4 regions of the Comamonas sp. w2-DMI genome follow, and region 4 is predicted to be linked to each of the others. Evidence: predicted binding sites of a transcription regulator. Region 4 holds the regulator's gene; each other region holds the start of a gene.
What was found. The regulator FNR, encoded in region 4, switches genes on or off when oxygen is low (the NO sensors DNR and NnrR bind a similar motif). The targets are predictions, from matches to a motif close to TTGATNNNNATCAA.
Positions count from the first base shown of each region.

Region 1 (2,200 bases), on a different contig from region 4:
GCTGGGCCAGGCGCTGGAGCTGGCCGTCTGGGCCAATCGCGACGACGAGGTGCACTACAGCCGCCAGGGCCACCACACGCTGTCGGTCTATCTGGCCGGCGGCCAGGGCTCGCAGCTCAAGGGACGCGACGATGCCCGGGGCGCCGCAGGGCGCTTTTGCGTCTTTCCGTCCGAACATGAGTCGTACTGGCTGGTGCGGGAGCCCGTGCAGTTCCTGCACCTGTATGTTTCGGACATCGCCTGGGCCGACCGCGTGGTGCGCCTGCTCGATGCCGAACCGCGCAGCCATACGCTGGCGCCGCGGATCTATGCCGAGGACGCCTGCTACCACCAGTGGGCACAGGCGCTTTCCCGGCTGGACTGGGGCAGCGACGAAGGCCTGCTGCAGGCCGATGCCCTGAGCCAGCAGGTGCTGGACCGGCTGGTGCTGCAGGCGGCCACGCCGCAGCGGCGCAGGGCCCTGGAAAAGCCGCTGGGCGGCCTGTCCTCGCCCGCGCGGCGCCGGGTGCTGGAATACGTGGAGGCCCATCTGGCCGACAGCAAGGCACTGAGCCTGGCGGCGCTGGCGCAGGTGGCCAGCCTGTCGGAATACCACTTTGCCCGCATGTTCCACCGCAGCATGGGCTGCACCGTCCACGAATGGGTGCTGCAGCGCCGGCTGCAGCGGGCCCGCCAGTTGCTGCAGGCCGGCGTGCGCCAGCCCACCCTGGCACAGGTGGCGCGGCAATCGGGCTTTTCCAGCCCGAGCCACCTGCTGCGCAGCTTTCGCCAGCATTTTGGGCTTACTCCTACGCAATTCGCGCAGCGCCGGCGTGATGCTTGAACGCGATGTTTGCGCGTGGCTGGCGCCGTGCCGCGCTGTTTGACCTGGCTCAAACGGTGAAGGCATGCAGGGTTTTTGTGCGGCCTGGCGGCATCGCCGTGTCTTGAAAATCCCCTTTCGGCTATCAGATGAATCTCAGTGACTCTGATACGGAGTGAAAGCCTTACACCATGCGAATTGACAAACTGACCACCAAATTCCAGGAAGCCCTGTCCGATGCGCAGTCCCTCGCGCTCGGTGCCGACCAATCCACCATCGACCCCCTGCACCTGCTGGTTGCCATGCTGCGCCAGGACGAGGGCCCGCGTTCGCTGCTGCAGCGTGCGGGCTGCAATGTGCAGCAGCTGCAGTTCGAGGCCGAAAAAGCCCTGAAGGACCTGCCGCGCGTGCAGCAGCAGGGCGATGTGCAGGTGGGCTCCGAACTGGCCCGCCTGCTGCAGGCCACCGAAAAGGAAGCCCTCAAGCGCGGCGACCAGTTCATTGCCAGCGAGCTGTTCCTGCTGGCGCTGGCCGATGCCGCGGGCTCGGCCACGCGCGCCGGCGTGCTGCTCAAGCAAAGCGGCGTGAGCCGCTCCAGCTTGGAGGCCGCGATCGACGCCGTGCGCGGCGGCCAGCGCATGGACAGCCCCGAAGCCGAAGGCCAGCGCGAGGCGCTCAAGAAGTACACGCTGGACCTGACCGAGCGGGCCCGCAGCGGCAAGCTCGACCCCGTGATCGGCCGCGACGACGAGATCCGCCGCGCCATCCAGGTGCTGCAGCGCCGCAGCAAGAACAACCCCGTGCTGATCGGCGAGCCCGGCGTGGGCAAGACGGCCATCGTCGAAGGCCTGGCCCAGCGCATCGTGGCCGGCGAAGTGCCCGAGAGCCTGCAGAACAAGCGCGTGCTGTCGCTGGACATGGCCGGCCTGCTGGCCGGTGCCAAGTACCGCGGCGATTTCGAGGAGCGCCTCAAGTCCGTGCTCAAGGAAGTGGCGCAGGAAGAAGGCCGCATCATCCTGTTCATCGACGAGATCCACACCATGGTCGGCGCCGGCAAGGCCGACGGCGCCATGGATGCGGGCAACATGCTGAAACCGGCCCTGGCGCGCGGCGAGCTGCACTGCATCGGCGCCACCACGTTGGACGAATACCGCAAGTACATCGAAAAGGATGCGGCGCTGGAGCGCCGCTTCCAGAAGGTGATCGTGGACGAGCCCTCGGTGGAGGACACCATCGCCATCCTGCGCGGCCTGCAGGTCAAGTACGAAGCCCACCACGGCGTGGACATCACCGACCCGGCCATCGTGGCCGCGGCCGAGCTGTCGCACCGCTACATCACCGACCGCTTCCTGCCCGACAAGGCCATCGACCTGATCGACGAGGCGGCGGCCAAGATCA
Region 1 is NZ_JBANEL010000023.1:25,140-27,339, forward strand. Features, by position in the region: gene V8Z74_RS20480 (helix-turn-helix domain-containing protein) at 1-823, shown strand, start outside; gene clpB (ATP-dependent chaperone ClpB) at 994-2,200, shown strand, end outside.
Region 1: a site for FNR is predicted at 863-876, ahead of clpB (ATP-dependent chaperone ClpB). Genes of this name have one in related genera too.

Region 2 (2,200 bases), on a different contig from region 4:
GCAGGTAAAGCTCATCACCCAGTTGGAGTCGGTGAAGGTGATGATGCCGCCGGTGACGGTTTTGCCCGAATACGGATCGTTGACGGCCAGCTCCTTGAGCTTGTCGATGAGCGGCGAAGGCCTGCAGGTCAGCGTGGCCGACTCCCACATCGAACGAGAGACGTCGCCGCAGAACTTCTCGGGCCTGCCGAAGACCGGCGATTTCTTCGCCAGGTTCTTCCACAGCATCCAGTCGCTGTCCTCGCCCGGCTCTGCATTGCCGCGCGCCAGCACCGGCACCGTATCCATGTCACCATAGGCCGTGCCCTCGGTCATCGATCCCGTGAGCGCGAACACCACGTCGTTGGCGCCGACTTCAATGGTCTCCTCGCGGCCCGCCACCTTGCAGCGGATCGCGGTCACGGTACGGCTGCCACCCTCCTCGCGCAGGTCCAGGTCATGGGCCCGGGTATCGAACTGCACCCGTACGCCCTGGTCCCGCAGCATGCGGGTCAGCGGCACGACAAAGCTGTCGTACTGGTTGTACTTGGGGAACACCAGGGCCGACATGTCGGTCAGGCCATCGATGGCGTCGAGGAAGCGGTGCATGTACAGCTTCATCTCCAGCAGGCTTTGCCAGTTCTCGAAGGCGAACATCGAACGCCACAGGTACCAGAAATTGGTCTCGAGGAAGCTCTTGCTGAAATACTGCTCGATCGTGATGTCGTCCAGGTCCTCCTTGCGCTTGAGCAGCAGCTTGACGATCTCCCACTGGTGCGACTTGCTCAGGCCCAGCGTCGAGAAATCGCGGATCTGGCCCTGCTTGTGCATCAGCCGCGCCTTGGACCAGTTGGGGTCGTTGTCGTTGACCCAGCGGTACTCGTCGAGCACGCTGAAGCCTGCGGGCAACTCCAGTGCCGGCACATCCTGGAACAGATCCCAGAAGTTGTCATAGTTCCAGTTCATTTCACGGCCGCCGCGCACGATGTAGCCGTCCTCGGCATTGCCCGCGCCATCGAGAGAGCCGCCGGCCACGCGCTGGGTGTCGAGGATGGTGATGTCCTCCCCCTTCATGCCGCCGTCGCGGATCAGGTAGAAAGCCGCTGCCAGCCCGGCGATGCCGCTGCCGATGATCCATGCCTTGCGCCCCGGCACCGGCGCTGCGGGTACCGGACGATTGCGCATGTACGGGCCCACCATGTCCGGCGGGGGCAAGGTGTCTTTCGCGCCCTTGCGCCAGAAGCCCTCCCCAACATTCGCCTCGACACGAACAGAAGCCCTGGGTTGGCTGGGGGTGTTGAAGTCTGCACGATTCATGGTCTTGCCTTTCTCGGATGCCATTGATGGTGACACCCTACATATATCAGGTAAAACCCGGACCCCGATTGATCTGCAGCAAGAGAGCCAGAACACCGCAGTCCACGGCTGCGCACCGCCCCTGCCTGCCGATGTTCTCTGACACGGCTTTGACATCGGCGCGACCTAAGGTGGGCTCCTGTCCAAGCCAAGCAGCAACAGGAGGTCATATGGGCACTTGGTCGCACGGGAACTTCGACAACGACACCGCACTGGACTGGCTGGACGACATCACGGGCCAGCTGCTTGACGAGATTGCCGAAGCCATGGCCTCGCCGCAATCGCTGGGGGCCGACGAGCCGGACGCCGACCTGGTGCCCTGCCGGATCGAACTGCTGTGCGTGATGACCGAAAACGGCATGGAACCCCAGTGGCCCGCCAGCGCAACGCTGGCCCGATGGAAAGAAACCTTTCTGGCTGCCTGGGATGCCAGCATCGACGCCCTGGAGCCCGATGCCGACTACAGGCACAACCGTAGGCTCACGCTGGAGGCCACATTCGACCGCATGCTGGCCCTGGCTGCGGCGCAGGCCGATGAAAGCGGGGACTGGGAAGAAGAACGCGAAGTCGGCGGCGATTGACCTGCGCTCCCGTCCGCCACCCTGTGAAAAAGGCGGCGGCCGTCGCCCCTGCCCGCGGGGCAGGATCAGTGGCGCAGATAGCGCAGCGGATGGGCAAATGCCGGCCAGGGGCTGTCGAAGAAGGCCTGCCACTGCGCCTCCTGCACATCCTCGATGCGCGCGGGGTTCCAGCGCGGCTGGTGGTCCTTGTCCACCGCCAGTGCGCGGATGCCTTCCACGGTCTCGCTCTGGCCGGGGCGCAGGTAGAAGCAGTGGCGCACCATGTCGCGCTCCATGCGCAGGTC
Region 2 is NZ_JBANEL010000008.1:183,816-186,015, reverse strand. Features, by position in the region: gene V8Z74_RS11030 (oleate hydratase) at 1-1,296, opposite strand, end outside; gene V8Z74_RS11025 (DUF4259 domain-containing protein) at 1,506-1,916, shown strand; gene V8Z74_RS11020 (enoyl-CoA hydratase/isomerase family protein) at 1,982-2,200, opposite strand, start outside.
Region 2: a site for FNR is predicted at 1,365-1,378, ahead of V8Z74_RS11030 (oleate hydratase). Genes of this name have one in related genera too.

Region 3 (2,200 bases), on a different contig from region 4:
CCTGATCGGAGAACATCGAAATCCAAGACAGCGGGAACACCGTCACCAGATGGAACAGCGCAAAGCTGGCCAGTGCGGCAAATGCGCCCAGCATCACGTTGCGGCCCTCGTCGCGCATCAGGCTGGTCACGCTGATGGGCTCGAGTTCGCGCTCCTGCAGCATCTCCGTATAGGACTGGCCGACCACCAGACGCAGGCGCGCGAACAGCGCCACGACGTTGATCGCAAACGCCACGCAGAACGGATAGCGCCAGCCCCAGGTCAGGAATTCGTCGGCCGTCAGATTGCCGTACAGATAGGCAAACAGGCTGGCCGCGATCACGAAGCCCAGCGGCGCACCCAACTGGCCGATCATGGAATACCAGCCGCGGCGGTTCTTCGGTGCCGACATGGCCAGCAGCGACGGCAGCCCGTCCCAGGAGCCGCCGAGCGCAAGGCCCTGGCCTATGCGCAAAATGGCCATGGCCACGATGGCATTGACGCCCACACTCTGATAGGTGGGCAAGAAGGCCATGCCCACGGTGCAGCTGCCCAGCAGGAACAGGGCCAAAGTCAGCTTGGTCGCCCGCCCCCAGTGGCGCTGCACGGCCATGGAAATCGCCGTGCCGATGGGGCGCGCGATGAAGGCCAGCGCAAAGATGGCGAATGCGGCCAGCGTGCCGTCGAGCTTGGACAGGAAGGGGAACAGCACGGACGGGAACACCAGCACGCAGGCAATGCCGAACACGAAAAAGTCGAAGTATTCGGACGAACGGCCGATGATCACCCCCACGGCGATTTCGCCGGGGGTCGCTTCTTCATGCGTATCTGCCAGGGCCAGGGTTTCGGAATTCACATAGTCTTGGGGAGTAAGACCAACGGACGGATTGAGGCTACTCATATGAACGCAACTCCTTGTCTTACTTGCTGTCTCTCGACACCTACAGGTTTCTGTGTCTGCCACTTTCTCAGCTGACGCCATCCGTTCTACGCGCAAGACATGAAGCCTGCAATAGCGGTTTCACCCTGAACACTGTCAGCGGCTGCCCCCCGGCGCACGACTTTTGAAGAACGACGGCCCGCCCAGGGATGGCAAGGGTCGACAACAGATGGAAACAGGTCGCGGCACGGAGGAGAGCATGGCGGCGGGGCATGGGGATTGCCCCGGGAAATGTCAACCCATACCCTTTGACCTTGGACAAAATGTCCAATCGACAAATGCAAACTTCGTATTACATTTGACCAGATCCAGTAATCCGCGTTTACACCTAAACGCGCCTTCGTCACGCCTATAGCATGTTAAAACTCAAGGAAACCCGTGGGCCTGCGTGGCTCATCGCGGCAGCTTTGGCAGCCAGTCTCGCTGGTTGCAGCAAAGCCGTCGTGCTCAATCCTGCTGGCGACATTGCCGCCCAGCAAGGCCAGTTGGTGATCACAGCCACGCTGCTGATGCTCATCATCATCATTCCAGTGATCTTCCTGACGCTGCTGTTCGCCTGGAAATACCGCCAGTCGAACACCGAAGCGCACTACGACCCCGAGTGGCACCACTCGACGGCACTGGAACTGGTGATCTGGACGGTTCCCCTGCTGATCATCATCGCCCTGGGCGCGCTGACCTGGATCAGCACCCACAAGCTCGACCCCTATCGCCCCCTGGACCGCATCTCCGCCAGCAAGGCGCTGACGGCCGATGTCAAGCCCCTGGAAGTGGAAGTCGTGGCCATGGACTGGAAATGGCTGTTCTTCTACCCCGAGCAGGGCATCGCCACGGTGAACGAACTCGCAGCCCCGGTGGATCGCCCCATCCGCTTCAAGCTGACCTCGACCAACACCATGAATGCGTTCTACGTGCCTGACCTGGCCGGCATGATCTATGCGATGCCCGGCATGCAGACCGAGCTGAACGCCGTCATCAACAAGCCCGGCGTCTACAACGGCCTGGCTTCGCACTACAGCGGCGCGGGCTTTGCGGGCATGACCTTCAAGTTCCACGGCGTGAGCAACGAAGAGTTTGCGCAGTGGGTTGCCAAGGCCAAGACCGATGGCAAGCCCCTGACGCGCGATGCTTATCTGGCACTGGCCAAGCCCAGCGAACGCAACCCCGTGGAGCGTTTCTCTGCCGTGGATGAAGGCCTGTACAACAAGATCCTCAACCGCTGCGTCGAGGACGGCAAGATGTGCATGCACCACATGATGGCCATCGATGCCGCTGGCGGCG
Region 3 is NZ_JBANEL010000019.1:45,930-48,129, reverse strand. Features, by position in the region: gene V8Z74_RS18440 (MFS transporter) at 1-880, opposite strand, end outside; gene cyoA (ubiquinol oxidase subunit II) at 1,276-2,200, shown strand, end outside.
Region 3: a site for FNR is predicted at 1,168-1,181, ahead of cyoA (ubiquinol oxidase subunit II). Genes of this name have one in related genera too.

Region 4 (2,200 bases):
GCCTCCTGCACCAGAGCGAACACCTGCTCGGCAGGCTGCACGCGGTGCACGGCCTGCTGCACTTCGGGATCGAAGTCCTGCACGCCGAAGCTCAGCCGGTTGAAGCCCAGTGCCTTGAGCGCGGCCAGGCGTTCGTTGCTCACGGTGCGCGGATCGACCTCGATCGAATACTCTCCGCCGGCCTCCAGGCGGAAGTGCCCGCGCAGCAGCTCCATCAAGCGGCGCAGCTCGTCGTCGGAGAAAAAGGTCGGCGTGCCTCCGCCCAGGTGCAGCTGGCTCACGGGCTGGCCCCTGCCGCAGTGCCGGGTGTGCAGGTCGACTTCGCGCGCCAGGTAGTCCAGGTATTCGGCGGCCTTCTCGTGGTGCTTGGTGATGATCTTGTTGCAGGCGCAGTAGTAGCACAGCGAATCGCAGAACGGGACATGCACATACAGCGACAGCGGCAGGGCCCGCGTGGCGCCGAACGGCGCTTGTGCCTTGCGCTGCTGCAGCGCAAGAATGTAGTCCTCGGTACCGAAGGCTTCGACAAAGCGGTCGGCCGTGGGAAACGAGGTGTAGCGCGGCCCGGGTATGTCAAAGCGGCTCAGTAACTCAGGCGTGACAGCGGTCATATTTTCTTGGCAGGATGCGTTTCATGCCCGCAAGCGCTGTACAGTCGGAAAAGGCACTGACAGCAGCGGCATGGCAAGCGCATGATTGGGGTCGGAATATCGGCAATGTGCGCCAAAGCAAGAAAGCCGTCCTTGACGCACATCAAGAGATGCCGAGGCAAGTGCTGCCACAATTTGATTCATCTCATTACCATTGACGAGGTCACTTGCCGGCACGGGCCACCGCCCCTGCCGCCGACGTTTGCCCATGAACCTTCAGACCATCAAAGCATCCTGCTCCAACTGCAACCTGCGCGAACTGTGCATGCCCATGGGCCTGGATGACGAGCAGATGCAGCGCATCGACGCCATCGTGGCCAAACGTCGCAAGGTCAAGCGCGGCAGCCTGCTGTTTCGCAATGGTGAGACCTTCACGTCGCTGTACGCCATCCGCACCGGCTTCTTCAAGACCTGCGTGGCCACCGAGGACGGGCGCGACCAGGTGACGGGCTTCCAGATGGCCGGCGAGATCATCGGCCTGGATGGCATCGTCAACGACCACCACACCTGTGATGCCGTCGCGCTCGAGGATGCCGAGGTCTGCATCATGCCCTTCGACAAGCTGGAGGAACTATCCCGCGAAGTCACGGCCCTGCAGAACCACGTGCACAAGGTGATGAGCCGCGAGATCGTGCGCGAGCACGGCGTGATGCTGCTGCTGGGCAGCATGCGCGCGGAGGAGCGCCTGGCGGCCTTCGTGCTCAACCTCGTGCAGCGCCTGTCGGCGCGCGGCTTTTCCAAGTCGGAGCTGGTGCTGCGCATGACGCGCGAGGAAATCGGCAGCTACCTGGGCCTCAAGCTCGAGACCGTGAGCCGCACTTTCTCCAAGTTCGCCGAGGAAGGCATTGTGGAAGTCAAGCAGCGCCACCTGCGCATTCTGGATACCGAGGCCCTGAAGCGCATCGTCAACAGCCAGCAGTGCCAGAGCTGAGCGGCCCTGTTTGTCCAACAAAAGCCCGCCGGCTTGCGCCGCGGGCTTTTTTCCTGGCCTTCTGGCAACCGCTCAGTCCGGCTGCCAGTCGTGCTCGGCCAGACGGATGGGGGCCGGCCGCGCGATCGCGGCGCCGTTGAGCTCGGCCAGGCTGCGGCCCAGCAGGCTGGTCAGCAGGCTGGAGAACATGGCCACGCCCCAGAACACGAAGAAGGACACCGTGTAGACGGCATTGCGCGACCAGGCGACCGGCTCGCCCGCCAGATGCAGCTCCAGCGGATCGACAAAGGCAAAGACCAGCATTTCCATCACGGCGGCTGCGAGGAACGCAGGCCAGGCAATCCACATCCAGCGCTGAGCGACCATGGGCTGTTCTCCTGAAAGCTCTCATGCGATGGCTGCATTCTGGCCAGCAACCCGGGCGCCAGGCAAGACCGCCGCGGGCATTACCCGAGGCGGGAAACCCTGAAAGCTATCAAAAACAGGAGCTGCTGGCACATGCCTCATCTCCTGTTCCAGAGCAAACTCCTTTGAAGCCCAATGCTTTCAGGCGCAAGCCGCTCTTATTTTTGCCATATTCATGAGGAAGCCCCCGCCTCAGCGGTCCGTGGGGTGGTCT
Region 4 is NZ_JBANEL010000003.1:224,526-226,725, reverse strand. Features, by position in the region: gene hemN (oxygen-independent coproporphyrinogen III oxidase) at 1-611, opposite strand, end outside; gene fnr (fumarate/nitrate reduction transcriptional regulator Fnr) at 859-1,581, shown strand; gene V8Z74_RS05540 (hypothetical protein) at 1,654-1,947, opposite strand; gene V8Z74_RS05535 (FixH family protein) at 2,179-2,200, opposite strand, start outside.